DNA from 3 places in the Streptomyces sp. NPDC006743 genome. Region 1 is predicted to be linked to each of the others. Evidence: riboswitches for the same ligand, from Rfam matches in the RefSeq annotation. Region 1 holds a riboswitch; each other region holds the start of a gene.
The links. Region 1 has a riboswitch for thiamine pyrophosphate ahead of thiO (glycine oxidase ThiO). Riboswitches for the same ligand answer to the same signal wherever they lie in the genome.

Region 1 (5,462 bases):
CAGCTCGACGGGCAGCCCGGGCACCGCGGCGGACGGGGGCGGCACGTCCTGGTGCAGGTGCTGGTACAGCACCTGGGCGGGACTGTCGCCCTGGTGGGGCTTGGCGCCGGTCAGCATCTCGTACAGCACCACACCGCACGCGTACACGTCGACCCGGGGGCCGGCGGTGCCTTGCTCGATCTGCTCGGGGGCGAGGTAGGAGACGGTGCCGAGGACGGCGCCGGTGGTGCTGGTGACCGAGTCCACGGCCCGGACCAGACCGAAGTCGGCGACCTTGACCCGCCCGTCGTCCCCTATCAGGACGTTCTCCGGCTTCATGTCGCGGTGCACGAACCCGGCGCGGTGCGCCGCGCCGAGCGCCGCGAGCACCGGCTCCAGGATGTCCAGCGCGGCCCGCGGCTGCAGCGCCCCGCGCTCGCGCAGCACGTCCCGCAGGGTGCAGCCGGCGATGTACTCCATGGCCAGGTAGACGTACGACCCGTCGGTGCCCTGGTCGAAGACCTGCACCACGTTCGGGTGGTCCAGGCGGGCCACCGACTTGGCCTCCCGGATGAACCGCTCCACGAACGACCCGTCGGCCGCGAGCGCCGGGTGCATCACCTTGAGGGCGAGCACCCGGTCCAGGCGGGTGTCCAGGCCCCGGTAGACCGTGGCCATCCCGCCGACGGCGATCCGCGCGTCGACGCGATACCGGCCGTCGAGCACCTGCCCGACGAGAGGGTCCTGAAGGGTCGTATCCACGCAGGGGAGTCTACGAGCCGCCACGGACACCCGAGCCGCCGAGCGGCGCTCCGCGCCTCGACTGCGACCGACCTGTGACGCTTCCCACGCGCGCGGGCGGCGAGCCGGGAGCGTGCGCCGGGCGCGCGGGCGAGGCGCGCCCTCGGGCGGCGACCGGGGCCCCTCCCTGTGCGAGGGACCGCGGAAGACCGGGGGTGCCCGGCCGGCCGGCTCAGAAGGCCGGGCGTTCCGGGTCCAGGTCGGCCAGGCCCTCCACCGGGGACGAGGCCTCGGCGAAGTGGCGCCGCGGGATGCGGCCCGCCAGCCGGGCCAGGCGGCCGGCCGTCACCGCGTGCCGCATCGCCTCGGCCATGACCGCCGGCTCCTGCGCCCGCGTCACCGCCGAGGCGAGCATCACGCCCGCGCACCCCAGCTCCATGGCCAGCGCCACGTCCGAGGCCGTGCCGGCGCCCGCGTCCAGGATCACCGGCACGCGCGCGTGCTCCACGATCAGCTGGAAGTTGTGCGGGTTGCGGATGCCGAGCCCGGAGCCGATGGGCGAGCCCAGCGGCATGACCGCGGCGCAGCCGACGTCCTCCAGCTTCCGGGCGAGCACCGGGTCGTCGTTCGTGTACGGCAGCACCGTGAAGCCGTCGTCGACCAGGGTCTCCGCCGCGTCCAGCAGCTCGATCGGGTCCGGCAGCAGGGTGCGCTCGTCGGCGATGACCTCCAGTTTGACCAGGTCGGTGCCGAGCGCCTCCCGGGCGAGACGGGCCGTGAGCACCGCCTCGCCCGCCGTGAAGCAGCCCGCGGTGTTGGGCAGCACCCGGATGCCGAGCCTCTCCAGCACGGACAGCACGGAGCCGTGCACGGAGGGGTCCACCCGGCGCATCGCGACCGTGGTCAGCTCCGTGCCGGAGGCCACCAGGGAGCGTTCGAGGACGTCCAGGCTGGGCGCACCGCCGGTGCCCATGATCAGCCGGGACGTGAAGGACGTACCACCGAGGACGAAGGGGTCGTCGGCCATGGGTCAGCCTCCTTGGACGGCGGTGAGGATCTCGACGCGGTCGCCCTCGGCCAGGGCGGTGGAGGGCCACCGGTCGCGCGGCACGACGGTCTCGTTGAGGGCGGCGGCCACCCCGGAGGGCGCCGCGGTCAGGGTCCGTACGACGGCGTCGAGGGCCGTGCCGGGCGAGAACTCGCGCGGCACGCCGTTGACGGAGATGCGGACGGGGGTGCTCATGCGGACTGCTCCGTGAGGGTGGCGGCGTGGAAACGCCGAGGGCTGAAGGGGCGGGCCTCGTCCGGCAGCTCGCCGGTGGCCAGGACGTGCGCCATGACGTCACCGGTGACCGGGGTGAGCAGCACCCCGTTGCGGTAGTGCCCGGTGGCCACCAGCAGCCCGTCCAGGCCGGTCGGGCCGAGCAGCGGCGCGTTGTCGGGGGAGCCGGGGCGCAGCCCGGCGCGGGTCTCGGTCAGCGGCAGCTCGGTGATGCCGGGCACCAGCTCGTGCGCGTCGCGCAGCAGCTCGTAGACGCCGCCCGCCGTCACCGTGGTGTCCCAGCCCAGCTCCTCGCTGGTGGCCCCGACGACCAGCTCGCCGCTGAGCCGCGGCACCAGGTAGAGGTGGCCGCCGCGCACCACGGCCCGCACCGTGCGGCTCAGGAACGGCGCGTACCGCTGGGGCACGGTCAGCCGGAGCACCTGCCCCTTCACCGGCCGCACCGGCGGCAGCAGGTCGTCCGGGACCCCGGCGAGGCGTCCGCTGAGGCTGCCGGCGGCCAGTACCACCTGCCCGGCGCCGAGCGCGGTGCCCTCGCGCAGCACGCAGCCCGTGGCCCGCTCCCGTTCGACGGTGAGCCGCTCGGCCCAGGCGCGGTGGAAGACCACGCCCGTGCGCTCGCAGGCCACGACCAGGGCGGCGGCCAGCCGCCGCGGGTCGATCTGGTGGTCGCCGTCCACCCGGAGCCCGCCGCGCACGCCCGGCGCGAGCATCGGCTCCAGGCGCCGGCACTCGCGCCCCGACAGCCACTCCGACTCCAGCCCCGAGCGGTGTTGCAGGGCGTGCAGTTCCCGCAGGTGGGCGCGGTCGTCGGCGTCCAGCGCGACGGCCAGCGTGCCGCACCTGCGGTAGCCGAGGTCGTGGCCGGTCACCTCGGTCAGCTCGGCCGCGAAATCCGGGTAGCGGCGGGCCGAGGCCAGGTTCAGGCCGAGCAGGGTCTCCTCGCCGTAGTGCAGTTCCGTGACGGCGGCCAGCATCCCGGCCGCCACCTGCGCGGCACCGCCGCCCGGCTCGGGGTCCACCACGGCCGCGGACAGTCCGCGCCGGGCGGCGCGCCAGGCGGTCACGAGCCCGATGATCCCGCCCCCGATGACGAGGACGTCGGACGTACGTGGCAACGACATGGGCGTCCAGCCCCTCCCTTCGCCGGCATGACCCGGATCAGGTTCGTACGGTCGGAGGCCGCCAGCCTCCCTCTCAGCCCGGTGCGTCCGGGCTCCCGCGAGTGCTTGTACGGTGGCCACCCTAGTCCTTGGAGCAGCGCTTTTGTAAGGGAGCCTCCCGTATGCCGCCCTCGCTGGACGGTCTCGTCCTCGCCCCCGTCGCCGATCAGGCCCCCGGTCAGGTGGGCACCCGGACCCGCTTCACGTACCACGAACGGGGCGGGGAGATCTGGGCCGAGTACGCGGGCGGCGACGTCGTCCGCGGTCACCTGGTGGGCACCAGGGAGGGCGACCGGCTCGACTTCCGGTACGTCCAGCTCAAGCACGACGGCACGACCTCCTCGGGGCACTGCGTCTCCACGGTGGTGGAACTGCCCGACGGGCGGGTGCGGTTGGAGGAGAGCTGGGAGTGGGAGTCGCAGGCGGGGAGCGGCACGAGCGTGGTGGAACAGGTGGGCGACTGACGGCGGCGGGCGCGGCGCGGCCCGGCGGGGGCGGCGTGACCTCGGCCGGCGGGACAGGGAACCGGCGGGCGTGGCACGGCCTCGGCCGGCGGGACAGGGACGCGGCGGGCGTTGTGGAGCACGTCACTCCGCACGCCCCCTGACTGACTGAACGTCAGCTGACTATGGTGATCAGGTGAGCGAGCAGACGCAGGAACAGGGCACCGCCCAGCCGCGGCGGGTGGTCGTCGCCGGCGCGGGCATGGCCGGTGTGCAGACCGCGGTCGCGCTGCGCGAGCAGGGCTTCACCGGCACGATCACACTGATCGGCGCCGAACCCCACCAGCCCTACGACCGGCCACCGCTGTCCAAGGCCGTCCTGCTCGGCAAGGCCGAGGGGTCCGCCTTCGACGTCGACTTCGAGGCGCTCGGCCTGGAGCTGCGGCTCGGCTGCGAGGCCCTGGCCGTCCGCTCCGAAGCACATGTGCTCGACACCTCCGAAGGACCCGTCCCCTACGACGTCCTCGTCCTCGCCACCGGCGCCGAGCCGGTGCGGCTGCCCGGCGCGGAGGACGTCCCCGGCGTGCACCTGCTGCGCACCCTGGACGACGCCGGACGGCTGCGGCCGGTCCTCGCCGAGCAGCACGACGTCGTCGTGGTCGGCGCCGGCTGGATCGGCGCCGAGTTCGCCACGGCCGCGCGCGAGGCGGGCTGCGCGGTGACGGTCGTGGAGGCCGCCGACCGGCCGCTGGCCGGTGTGCTGCCCGCCGAGGTGGCCGCCCCGATGACCGCCTGGTACGCCGACAGCGGCACCGTGCTGCGCACCCGCGCGCGCGTGGCACGCGTCGAGCCCGGCGCGGTCGTGCTCGACGACGGCTCACGGCTGCCCGCGGGCGCCGTCGTCGTCGGCATCGGCGCCCGCCCCGCGACCGCCTGGCTGGCGGGCTCCGGCGTCGAGCTGGGCGAGCGCGGAGAGGTGCTCGCCGACGACCACCTGCGCACCAGCGTGCAGGACGTGTACGCGGTCGGCGACTGCGCCTCCTTCCCGTCGGGCCGGTACGGCGAACGCCTGCTGGTCCACCACTGGGACAACGCGCTCCAGGGCCCGCGCACGGTCGCCGCCAACGTGATCGGCCTGACCCCGGCCGTCTACGACCCGGTGCCGTACTTCTGGTCCGAGCAGTTCGGCCGCTTCGTGCAGTACGCCGGCCACCACACCGCGGCCGACGCCACCGTCTGGCGCGGCGAGCCCTCCGGCCCGGCCTGGACGGTGTGCTGGCTGCGCGACACCCGGCTGGTCGCCCTGTTGGCGGTCGGCCGCCCGCGGGATCTCGCCCAGGGCCGACGGCTGATCGAGGCCGGTGCGGTGATGGACGCGGGGCTGCTGGCGGACCCGTCGAGGCCGCTGAAGACGGCCACCGCGTAGCCCGCTCGCCGGACGGTCTCCGCCCAGGTGGACGGGGTCGGCTTCCGAGTGTCGGTGGCAGATGGCACGCTTGGTCCCGTGACCGAGATTGACGCGAAGACCGATGCGCTCGTCCCCGCCTGGCTGACCCTGCCCGACATCGCCGAGATGCTCGGCGTCGACGTGACGCGTGTGCGGCAGCTGGTCAAGGAGGGCCAGCTCATCGCCGTACGCCGCGGTGAGAACCGCGCGCTGCACGTCCCCGCCGCCTTCATCGACGGGGACAAGGTCGTCAAGGGCCTGTCCGGGACCCTGACGCTCCTGCGGGACGACGGCTTCACGGTCGAAGAGATGATCGAGTGGCTCTTCACCCCCGACCCGACCCTGCCCGGCACCCCCGCGCAGGCCCTGAGCGAGAATCGCGGCACGGAGGTGAAGCGCCGCGCCCA
Region 2 (5,462 bases), on a different contig from region 1:
CTGGACCGGCAACTGGAGCGCGAGATGGCGCTCGCCGCCGCGGAGCACGACCTGCCGCTGCCGAAGGGAACCGCCAAGTGATCAAGGTCGAATGGCTCTACTGGCTGGTGGGCCTCGTCTTCGTCGTCATGGCCGTGCAGATGGCGGCCGACCGCAGCAATCCGAAGCGGTGGACGTCCGCGGCGTTCTGGGGGCTGCTCGGCCTCACCTTCCCCTACGGCACCGGCGTCGCCAACGGTGAGGCGCACAACGGCGGCTGGACCCTGCCCGCCGAACCGCTCGGCGTGGCGGTCCTCGTGCTGATCGTGCTCGCCGGGTTCAACTTCCTCGGCAAGGGCGTCCCGGTGACCACCACCGCCGAGCAGCGCGAGGCCTCCGCCGCCCGGCTGGGCAGCCGGATCTTCATCCCGGCCCTGACGATCCCGCTGGTCGCGATCGTGTGCGCCTCCGTGCTCGACGACTCCGGGCTGTTCGAGACGGGCAAGGCCACGCTGATCGGCCTCGGCGTCGGATGCGTCGTCGCCCTCGTCGTCGGCATGCTCGTCACGGGTGAGAAGAAGCTCTCCGTGCCGCTGCACTCCGGCCGCTCCATGCTGGAAGCGATGGGCTCCGCGCTGCTGCTGCCCCAGCTCCTCGCCGTCCTCGGGTCGATCTTCGCGCTGGCCGGGGTCGGCACCCAGGTCGGCAAGATCGTCGACGACGTGCTGCCGGACAACTCGAAGTACCTCGCGGTGATCGCGTACTGCGTCGGCATGTTCCTGTTCACGGTGATCATGGGCAACGCGTTCGCCGCCTTCCCCGTGATGACCGCGGCGATCGGCTGGCCCGTCCTGATCGAGCAGATGCACGGCAACGAGGCCGCCGTCCTCGCCATCGGCATGCTGGCGGGTTTCGCCGGCACGCTGTGCACGCCGATGGCCGCCAACTTCAACATCGTCCCGGCCACCCTGCTCGAACTGAAGGACCAGTACGGGCCGATCAAGGCGCAGATCCCGACGGCACTGCCGCTCCTGGTCTGCTGCACCGTGATCATGGCGGTCTTCGCCTTCTGAGCCGCCCGGCCGGCACCGCGCGCCGACCCCCGCGCCTGCCCGGCCCGTCCCCCGTCGTCCCCCCCCGTGAAGGAAGTCCCATGACCCGTGTGCTCGTCACCGGCTTCGCCCCCTTCGGCGGCGAGACAGTGAACCCCTCCTGGCAGGCGGCCTCCCTCCTGGCCGCCGAGCCGCCCGCCGGGCTCACGGTCACCGCCGCCGAACTCCCCTGCGTCTTCGCCACCTCCCTCGGCGCGCTGCGGGACGCCGTCCGCTCCTGCGCCCCCGACCTGGTCCTGTGCCTGGGCCAGGCGGGCGGCCGTCCCGGTGTCACCGTCGAACGTGTCGGCATCAACCTCGACGACGCCCGCATCCCCGACAACGACGGCGCGCAGCCGGTGGACGAACCGGTCGTGCCCGGCGGCCCCGCCGCCTACTTCTCCTCGCTGCCCGTCAAGGCCTGCGTCGCCGCCGTGCGCGCGGCCGGGGTCCCGGCCGCCGTGTCCCACACCGCCGGGACCTTCGTCTGCAACCACGTCGCCTACGGCCTCGGCCACCTGATCGCCACCGAGTTCCCGCACGTCCGCGGGGGTTTCGTGCACGTGCCCTGGGCGCCCGAGCAGGTCACCGACGGCACCGCCCCGGCCCTGGAGCCCGCCACCGTCGCCCGCGGACTGCGCGCCCTGCTGGTCGCCGCCGCCACCACCCCCGCGGGCCAGGACCTGAAGACCACCGAGGGGGCCACCCACTGATGCCGCTCGCCTCCTACGCGGTGCCCTTCGCCCGGCTCGCCCTCGCCAACATCACCCGCGAATACCCCAACTTCCCCGCCCACCTGGTCACCTCGGCCGGACAGGACGTGCGGCCGAGCACCCTGCACCCGGCCTTCTACGGTGCCTACGACTGGCACTCCTCGGTCCACATGCACTGGCTGCTCGTGCGCATGCTGCGCCGCCACGGGGCGACACCCGCGCTCGCCGGGACGGCGCCGTTCACCGAGGTGCTCGACCGGCACCTCACCCCGGACGCCCTCGCCGTCGAAGCCGCCTACCTCCTGGAGCGGCCCTCCTTCGAGCGGCCCTACGGCTGGGCGTGGCTGGTCGCGCTCGCCGCCGAGTGCCGGGCGTACGGGGGCGCCGCCGGCGCACGCTGGAGCGAGGCGCTGGCACCGGCCGTCGCCGCCGTCGACCGGCTGCTGGCCGACTGGCTGCCGAAGGCCACCTATCCGGTGCGCCACGGCAACCACCCCAACAGCGCCTTCGCGCTCGGTCTCCTCCTGGACGCCGGGGAACTGTCCGCCACGACCACCGAGGCCGTGCGCGAACGCCTGCTGGCCTGGTTCGCCGACGACCACGACGCCCCCGCGCACTGGGAGCCCTCGGGCCAGGACTTCCTGTCGCCCGCGCTGAGCGAGGCCGACGCGATGCGCCGGGTGCTCGACGCGGAGCGGTTCGCGCGGTGGCTCGACCGCTTCCTGCCCGCGCTGCGCTCCGGCGCCCCCTGCCCGCTCCTGGACGTGCCCGTCGTCTCCGACCACGCCGATCCGCAGATCGGTCACCTGCTGGGCCTCGCCCTGAGCAGGGCCGCCGCGCTGCGGTCGATCGCCGGGGCGCTGCCGGCCGGCCCGGTCCGCGGCCGTCTGGCCGAGGCGGCCGAGGCGCACCTCGCCGCGGGCCTGCCCGCCGTGGAACGCGGCGACTTCACCACCGACCACTGGCTGGCCACCTTCGCCGTGCTGGCGCTCGACGTGCCGGACCCGGGCGAGGCCTGACGGCGGGCCGGGCTATCCTGGCGGCCGTACCTGGACACGGGGTGCCCCCGCGGGGGCTGAGATCACACCCGTCGAACCTGAACCAGTTAGGACTGGCGGAGGGATGTCACATGTCATGGCCGCATGCCCGCACCGAGCCGGCCGTCGCCGGCCCGCGGCACGTCTTCGACGGACGGATGCCGACGGCCCCCGGTGATCTGCGGATGGAGGCACGCGGCATCACGCCGGTGCCCGAGGACAGCCGCTACGGCGGCCCGGGGCGGCTGTTCACCGTCTGGTTCGCCCCCAACCTGACCATGACCGGCGTGTTCACCGGCACCGTCGGCATCGCGCTCGGACTGGACGCCGGCACCGCCCTCGCCGCCGTGGTGCTCGGCACCCTGCTCGGCGCGGTGCCCACCGCCTACCTGGGCACCTGGGGAAGCCGCACCGGCGCGGCGCAGATGCCGCTGGCCCGCCTGGCCTTCGGCGGGGCCGTCACCGTGCCGGCCGCGCTGCAGTGGCTGTCGTCCATCGCCTGGGACGCGCTGATCGGCCTGTTCGGCGGGGAGGCGCTGGCCCAGTTGTGCGGCTGGCCGTTCTGGGCCGGAGTCCTGGTGATGATGGCCGGCCAGGGCGCCCTGGGCGTGCTCGGCTACGAGGCGATCCACCGGCTGCAGACCGTGATGACGTTCGCACTCGCCGCCGCCTTCACCGTCCTCGCGGTCAAGCTCCTGAGCCACGCCCACCCGGCGGCCACGGCCGGCACCGCGCACGGCGCCGACAGGGCCGGCGCGTTCGTCCTGACCTGCACGGTCGCACTGAGTCTGGCCCTGTCCTGGGCTCCGTACGCCAGTGACTTCAGCCGTTACCTGCCCCGCTCGGCGTCCCGGCCGGGCATGTTCTGGTGCACCCTGCTCGGCATCGGCCTGTCCTTCGTGGCGGTGCAGGCGCTCGGCCTGTGGGGCGCCGCCGAGTTCACCGACCAGACCGCCCACGGCGTCGACACCCTGCTCGGCGGGGGCCCGCTCGGCGCCTTCGGACTCCTCTCGATCGCGCTCGCGGCCCTGTGCAGCAACGCCATGAACGACTACAGCGGGTCGCTGGCCCTGCAGACCATGGGCGTACGCCTGCCCCGGCCGCTCGCCGCCGCCCTCGCCGCCCTGCTCGGCTTCCCGCTGGTGCTGTGGATGCACGCGGCCGACACCACCGCCCGCTTCCAGAACGTCCTGCTGTTCGTCGGGTACTGGATCCCCGCGTTCGTCGCGATCGTCATCGTGGACTGGGCGGCCCGGGCCCGGGCCCGCGGCGGCCGCCCGGTCGAGCTGTCGCACGAGACGGCCCGCCCGCAGTCCTGGTGGCCGGCGCTCACCGCGTTCGCCGTCGCCTTCGCCGTGTCCGTGCCGTTCATGAACACGGGCCTGTACACCGGCCCGGCCGCCCGGTCCCTGCACGGCGCCGATCTCGCCTACCCGGTGGGATTCGTGGCGGCCCTGCTCGTCTACGCGCCGCTGCGCGCACGGCGTCTGCGCTGAGAGCCGCGAACAAAGGGCAAAAGGGGAGTCCGATCGGCTCGCGGCGTCCGGTGCGTGCGAGCGCCAGGCGCCGGAAGGTCCTTGTGGCGGAGCTTCAGGGCCTTCCGGCAACGCCGCGAGCGTGCGTGCCGGGCGTCGAGCCGGGCGCCCCTTCTGTGCGCAGCTCTCAGGCACGCGCGACGCGCTCGGGGCGGCGCGCCGGAGGCGGGAACGGCGCTACCACCCCCGGGAGCGCCGCGCCACTCGAAGGCGCGGGAGGGCGGGCACCATGGCCCCGACACCCGGGGCGCGGCAAGGGCGCGGCTGCCGCACCGGTCACGGCCTCAGCAGTCACACCGGCAACGAAGTGCGCTTTAGCCCATTCGGCCCCACACTGAGAAGTGCCTCGCCGCGTGCGGCTCGCGGGGCCGGGTGAAGAGTCCGCCGGTGCTCCCCTCGGGAGGCTCCATGGTTCTGGTAGCGCTGTGCACTCCGATCGCGATGATGCTCCTCCTGCTGGGGATGGACGCCTTCGAGGAACTCCTGTCCCGCTGGTCGACCGACCCCGACGAGGAGCAGCCGGAGCCCTGACACCGGCCGGGCCGTCCGGGAGCGGCCGAAGCCCGGGCAGGGGAACGACGGGACGGCGGAACAGCGCTCCGTGAGTCGTCCGGAGCGCTGTTCCGTCATGTGCGGGACCGCGCCGGAACCGCCCTTGGGGGGCAGCTCTCCAGGGCCGCGGTGCCCTGTCCGGGTCAGTTCCGCCCGGTCGCGGTGCCGTCCTCGGGGGCCAGGAGGACGGCGATGCGGCTGGCGTGCGCGACGGCGTCGCTGACCCGCGGGCTGATGAACGCCTCCAGGGCGCTGCGGTGGTGGTGGCCGAGGACCAGGAGGTCGGCCCCGAACTCCTCGGCGGCGGCGGAGATGGCGGTGGCGATCTGCGTGGTCAGACCGCCCGCGACGGCGCCCTCGGCGTCGACGCCCGAGTCCCGCAGCGCGGTGACGGCCTCGTCGACGACGGTCTTGGCCTCCGCGTCGTTCTCCAGGGGGACGACGGCGGCGAGCGTGGCCGCGGTGGGGGCGACGTGCAGCACCCGGACCTTGGCACCGGTCAGCCGGGCCACGTCACCGGCCAGCCGCACCGTGGCGTGGCGGGCGGGGCTCGGA
Region 3 (5,462 bases), on a different contig from region 1:
TCACGGAGCGGCAGGAGTACGCGCTGGGGACGGTCTGCGCGGCCATCCCGATCACCGTGGGCGCCGTGGCCGCGACGATGGCCCTCTCGCTCCCCGCGCACCAGGCCGACCGGCTGCTGCCCGCGGCTCGGCAGCTGCAGAGCGAGGTGGGACGGCGTGTCGGCTCCCTGGCGCTCGCTATCAGTATCTGAAAACTCACTCCTTGTGATCTGCCATATACGTTCAGCAAGATGCCACCAGTGTTGATGGGGATCATTCCCGGCCAGTCGACGGCAGATGACGGGGTAGTGATGCGCGAGTCCGTACAGGCAGAGGTCATGATGAGCTTTCTCGTGTCCGAGGAGCTCTCTTTCCGCATTCCGGTGGAACTGCGGTACGAGGCCTGTGATCCCTATGCCGTACGGCTGACCTTCCATCTGCCCGGAGACGCCCCGGTCACCTGGGCGTTCGGACGCGAACTGCTGGTCGACGGCGTGGGCCGGCCGTGCGGGGACGGTGATGTGCGGGTCTCGCCCGCCGACTCCGACTCGCTCGCCGAGGTGCTGATCCGCCTTCAGGTCGGCGGTGACCGCGCGCTGTTCCGCTCCTCCACGGCGCCTCTCGTGGCGTTCCTCGACCGCACGGACAAACTGGTGCCGTTGGGACAGGAAGGCGCTCTGGCGGACTTCGACACGCACCTCGACGAGGCGCTGGACCGCATCCTGGCGGAAGAACAGAGCGCGGGCTGAAGCGTTTCTTCAACCGGCGGCGTGCGGTGGAGTAACGCTTCACCGCACGCTTCGAGGACAGCTCACCGCTCTCGGGAACAGTTCACCGCTTGCGCCGTCGGCCCCTGCCGCCGCGGGCCGGCGCGGGCAGACCGGCCGCGGCCCTGGGAGGCGCCGCACCCGGGCGGTCGGCCGAGACGACCAGAGCCGCCAGGGCGGTGGTGACCGGTACGGACGCGACCAGGCCGATCGATCCCACGAGCGTGCGGACGATCTCCTCGGCGACGAGTTCGCTGGTCGCCACGGTCCCCACGCTGCTCCGCGCGATCGAGAAGAGCAGCAGCAGCGGCAGGGCCGCACCCGCGTAGGCCAGCACCAGGGTGTTGACCACGGACGCGATGTGATCGCGCCCGATGCGGATACCGGCACGGTACAGCCCCCGCCAGCCCATCGCCGGGTTGGCCTCGTGCAGCTCCCACACCGCCGACGTCTGCGTCACCGTCACATCGTCCAGGACACCGAGCGAGCCGATGATCACGCCGGCCAGCAGCAGGCCGCTCATGTCGATCGACGGATACAGGCCATGGATCAGGCCCGTGTTGTCGTCCGTGTTGCCGGTGAGCGCGGCCCAGCCGATGAACAGCGAACCCAGGATGCCGATCAGCACCAGGGAGATCAGTGTGCCGAGCACGGCCACCGAGGTCCGGGCCGACAGACCGTGGCACAGGTAGAGCGCGATCAGCATGATCGCGCTCGATCCGACCACCGCCACCAGCAGCGGATTCGACCCTTGCAGGATCGCGGGCAGGATGAAGAGGTCCAGCACCAGGAAGCTGATGGCCAGTGCGACCAGCGCCATGACGCCCCGCATCCGCCCGACGACCACGACGGCGAGTGCGAAGATTCCGGCCAGCAGCGCCATGGGGAAACCCCGGCTCACGTCCGTGACCGAGTACTGCAGGTCCCGCGGGGCGGCGGGCTCGTAGGCGGCGACGACCTTCTCCCCCTGGTGCAACTGCCGTGACTGGTCCGGCTGCACGATCTCGGTGAAGGTGCGCCCCTTGTCCTTGCCGGTGTCGACGCGGATCGTGGCCTTCTTGCAGGTGCCGGCCGACTGCGCCGGGGCCGAAGGGCCCTCGGCGGTGGAGGTGTCACCGGCCGGCGTGTCACCGGAGGCGTTCACCGCCTTGCAGCTCACCGACACCACCGAGGTGACCGTGGCCTGCTGCGTCTGCCGGTCGAAGCCCACGCCGGTGCGCTCGTGGGCGGGGCTCCCGCCCGGCCAGAGCACGGCGAGCCCGACCGCCACCGCGGCGGCGAAGGGGATCAGGACCGCGGCGATGACCTTGCGGAGGTGCTGCGAGACCGGGGCGGCAGGACCATGGCTGTGACTGTGGGCGTGGCCGTGTGCGTGGTCGCCTCCCGGACTGTCCGGGCGGCCGGTCCTGTGGTCGTCCGTGCGCAGGGTTCCCTCGGCCTGTCCGTTCTCGTGGCCGTGCTCGTGCCCCTGTCCGCGCTCGTGTTCCTGCCCGTGTTCTCGCCCGTGCCGGGTGCCGGATCCGCGCCGCGGCTCGGGGGGTGGAGGGGGGAACTGCTGCGTCGTGGTCACCGCCAGATCATCGCAAGAACGGCCGGGGCCCACTGTTCACCGCGCCATGGATGACGCTAGCGTGGAGGCACCTTTGCACACGCGGGAGCTCGGAGCACCGGGCTGAGAGGGCGCTGACCTCCGTCTTCGCGATGTTTCACGTGGAACGAGCGACGTTCCGCGGGAAACGCCGCCGGACGGAAGCCGCTGCGTCGACCGCCGAACCTGTTACCGGGTAATGCCGGCGTAGGGAGTAGGTCTCATGACCAACAAGGACGTACGCACGCCTGCCTCCGAGCAGTTGTCCAGCGACGGGGAGCAGACCGCTTCCCGTGAGGAGACCGGGAAGTCCATCGGCTGGCACAAGGCGTATGTCGAGGGCTCACGCCCCGACCTGCGGGTGCCGGTCCGTCAGGTGCACCTCACCAACGGGCAGTCGGTCACGTTGTACGACACGTCGGGCCCGTACACCGATCCGCTCGTCGACACCGATGTCCGCCGCGGTCTGGCTCCGCTGCGGGAGAACTGGATCGTCGCCCGCGGCGACACCGAGGAGTACGCGGGCCGTCCGGTCCGCCCCGAGGACGACGGGGTCAAGCACACCTCGCCGCGCGGGGGGCTGCGCAACCTCGACGCGGTGTTCCCGGGCCGGCCGCGCCAGCCGCGGCGGGGCCGGGACGGCCAGGCCGTGACGCAGCTCGCCTATGCGCGCCGTGGGGAGATCACACCGGAGATGGAGTACGTGGCGATCCGGGAGAACGTCTCTCCCGAGGTCGTCCGTGAGGAGATCGCGGCGGGCCGCGCGGTGCTCCCGGCCAACGTCAACCACCCGGAGACCGAGCCGATGATCATCGGCAAGCGCTTCCTGGTGAAGGTCAACGCGAACATCGGCAACTCCGCGGTGACCTCCTCGATCGAGGAGGAGGTCGAGAAGATGACGTGGGCGACCCGCTGGGGTGCCGACACCGTCATGGACCTCTCCACCGGCCGCAACATCCACACCACCCGTGAATGGGTGCTGCGCAACTCCCCCGTCCCCATCGGCACGGTGCCGCTCTACCAGGCCCTGGAGAAGGTCGACGGCAGGGCCGAGGAGCTGACCTGGGAGATCTACAAGGACACCGTCGTGGAGCAGGCAGAGCAGGGCGTGGACTACATGACGGTCCACGCCGGCGTACGCCTGGCGTACGTGCCGCTGACCGCGAACCGCAAGACCGGCATCGTCTCCCGCGGTGGTTCGATCATGGCGGCCTGGTGCCTCGCGCACCACAAGGAGTCGTTCCTCTACGAGCACTTCGAGGAACTCTGCGAGATCCTGGCCGCCTACGACGTCACGTACTCCCTCGGCGACGGACTCAGGCCGGGCTCGATCGCGGACGCCAACGACGAGGCGCAGTTCGCGGAGTTGCGGACGCTCGGGGAACTCAACACGATCGCCAAGCGTTTCAACGTACAGACCATGATCGAGGGCCCGGGGCACGTCCCGATGCACAAGATCAAGGAGAACATCGACCTTCAGCAGGAGATCTGCGATGAAGCTCCGTTCTATACGCTCGGACCGCTGACGACGGACGTCGCTCCGGCGTACGACCACATCACCTCCGGGATCGGCGCCGCCATGATCGCCTGGTGGGGCACGGCGATGCTCTGCTACGTCACGCCCAAGGAGCACCTGGGCCTGCCGAACCGGGACGACGTCAAGACCGGCGTCATCACCTACAAGATCGCCGCGCACGCGGCCGACCTCGCCAAGGGACACCCGGGTGCCCAGGAGTGGGACGACGCCCTCTCCGACGCCCGTTTCGAGTTCCGGTGGGAGGACCAGTTCAACCTGGCCCTCGACCCGGACACGGCACGGGAGTTCCACGACGAGACCCTGCCGGCGGAGCCCGCGAAGACGGCCCACTTCTGCTCGATGTGCGGCCCGAAGTTCTGCTCGATGAAGATCTCGCAGGACATCCGCCGGGAGCACGGCACCAGCCGGACCGAGATCGAGGAGGGCATGGCCCAGAAGTCCAAGGAGTTCGCCGCGGCGGGCAACCGGGTGTACCTGCCGCTCGCGGAGTAGAAGTGTCGGCTGCCGGGCGGGGGTCGGGCGGGTTTCCGGGCATCTGCCTCCCGCCCGGCGGCCCGGTCTCCGGGTGGTGCGTGGGGAGGCCGGCGGGTCGTGGCTCGGATGTGTGGGGCCTTGCCGCTCGCGTCGCGGGTGTGCGGAGCCGCTGACCGCTCGCGGCGCGGGAGGGCAACCCGTGCCGGACGTGCCGCCGTGTGCGTCCGGTGGGGAGCCCGTGGGCCCGTACCGGCCGGGGTGGTCACTCCGGTCGGTGTTCCGGTCCTCCGAAGTCCGGGCTGCTGAAGTCGGGGCTGGAGAAGCTCGGGCGGGAGCCCGTGACCTGGTCGCCCGGGCTGCTGAAGCCCGGGCGGCCGTAGCCGAGCTGCGGCATGCGGCCGCCCGGCGCCGACGGGTCCGTCCGCTGCGCGGTGGCGGTTCCGGCGGCCGCGAGGGCGTCGCGGAGGAAGGGCAGGATGCCGCGTTCGAGCAGCGCGTCGTGCCAGGCGTCGCGTGCGCGGGCGAGTTCCTCGTCGGCCTCCCCGTACGGCGCGGAGCCCGCGGAGGGGCGGTTGCGCAGCGCGGTGAGCAGCAGAGCCACCCCGGCCGCGAGGATGGCGGCCGCGGTCACGGCGCCGAAGACCCAGCCCACGGTGACCAGGCTCTGGGCGAACGCCGGCACCGGGTCGAGCATCTTCAGGGCGTATCCGACGAGGAGGAAGAGGGCGGCGGCGATTCCCGCGAGGACGGGGGCGAGGACCGCGACCACGGCGGCGGCGCCGGCACCGCTGGTCTCGACGGCGTCTCCGACGGCGGCCGCCAGCCCGGCCGTGGTCCCGCCGGTTTCTGCGGTGCCCCTCTCGCGGACGGACGTCGCGACGGAGGGCGCCGGCCGGCGCAGTTCCTCACGGACCTTCACGTAGTGCTGGTACTCGGTCGCCGCTGCGGCGGTGATCAGGGCGGTGGCGTTGAGGGCCATGGTGCGCAGTTGTCCGGTGGTGAGCCGCTGTCCGACGGCGGTCGGGTCCAGGCGGTCCGGGGCGGAGCGCAGCGCCTCATCGAGGATCCGCTCGTACGCCTGGCGGTCCTCGCTCAGCAGGTGCTGCGGAACGCTGTT

Region 2: it holds a riboswitch for thiamine pyrophosphate, as region 1 does, so the genes downstream of both, ABZ719_RS09825 (cytosine permease) here and thiO (glycine oxidase ThiO) in region 1, are expected to answer to the same signal.
Region 3: it holds a riboswitch for thiamine pyrophosphate, as region 1 does, so the genes downstream of both, thiC (phosphomethylpyrimidine synthase ThiC) here and thiO (glycine oxidase ThiO) in region 1, are expected to answer to the same signal.

Annotation. Positions count from the first base shown of each region.
Region 1 covers NZ_JBEYJA010000002.1:225,629-231,090, forward strand. The annotation lists gene pknB (Stk1 family PASTA domain-containing Ser/Thr kinase) at 1-741, opposite strand, end outside; gene ABZ719_RS02500 (thiazole synthase) at 953-1,747, opposite strand; gene thiS (sulfur carrier protein ThiS) at 1,751-1,963, opposite strand; gene thiO (glycine oxidase ThiO) at 1,960-3,126, opposite strand; TPP riboswitch at 3,124-3,235, opposite strand; gene ABZ719_RS02515 (hypothetical protein) at 3,288-3,629, shown strand; gene ABZ719_RS02520 (FAD-dependent oxidoreductase) at 3,805-5,034, shown strand; gene ABZ719_RS02525 (Rv2175c family DNA-binding protein) at 5,113-5,462, shown strand, end outside.
Region 2 covers NZ_JBEYJA010000008.1:128,004-133,465, reverse strand. The annotation lists gene ABZ719_RS09845 (DUF969 domain-containing protein) at 1-81, shown strand, start outside; gene ABZ719_RS09840 (DUF979 domain-containing protein) at 78-1,052, shown strand; gene pcp (pyroglutamyl-peptidase I) at 1,133-1,783, shown strand; gene ABZ719_RS09830 (DUF2891 domain-containing protein) at 1,783-2,802, shown strand; TPP riboswitch at 2,830-2,923, shown strand; gene ABZ719_RS09825 (cytosine permease) at 2,913-4,316, shown strand; gene ABZ719_RS09820 (hypothetical protein) at 4,764-4,886, shown strand; gene ABZ719_RS09815 (universal stress protein) at 5,051-5,462, opposite strand, start outside.
Region 3 covers NZ_JBEYJA010000039.1:45,160-50,621, reverse strand. The annotation lists gene ABZ719_RS26865 (helix-turn-helix domain-containing protein) at 1-191, shown strand, start outside; gene ABZ719_RS26860 (SsgA family sporulation/cell division regulator) at 291-728, shown strand; gene ABZ719_RS26855 (YibE/F family protein) at 811-2,316, opposite strand; TPP riboswitch at 2,388-2,565, shown strand; gene thiC (phosphomethylpyrimidine synthase ThiC) at 2,558-4,363, shown strand; gene ABZ719_RS26845 (hypothetical protein) at 4,608-5,462, opposite strand, start outside.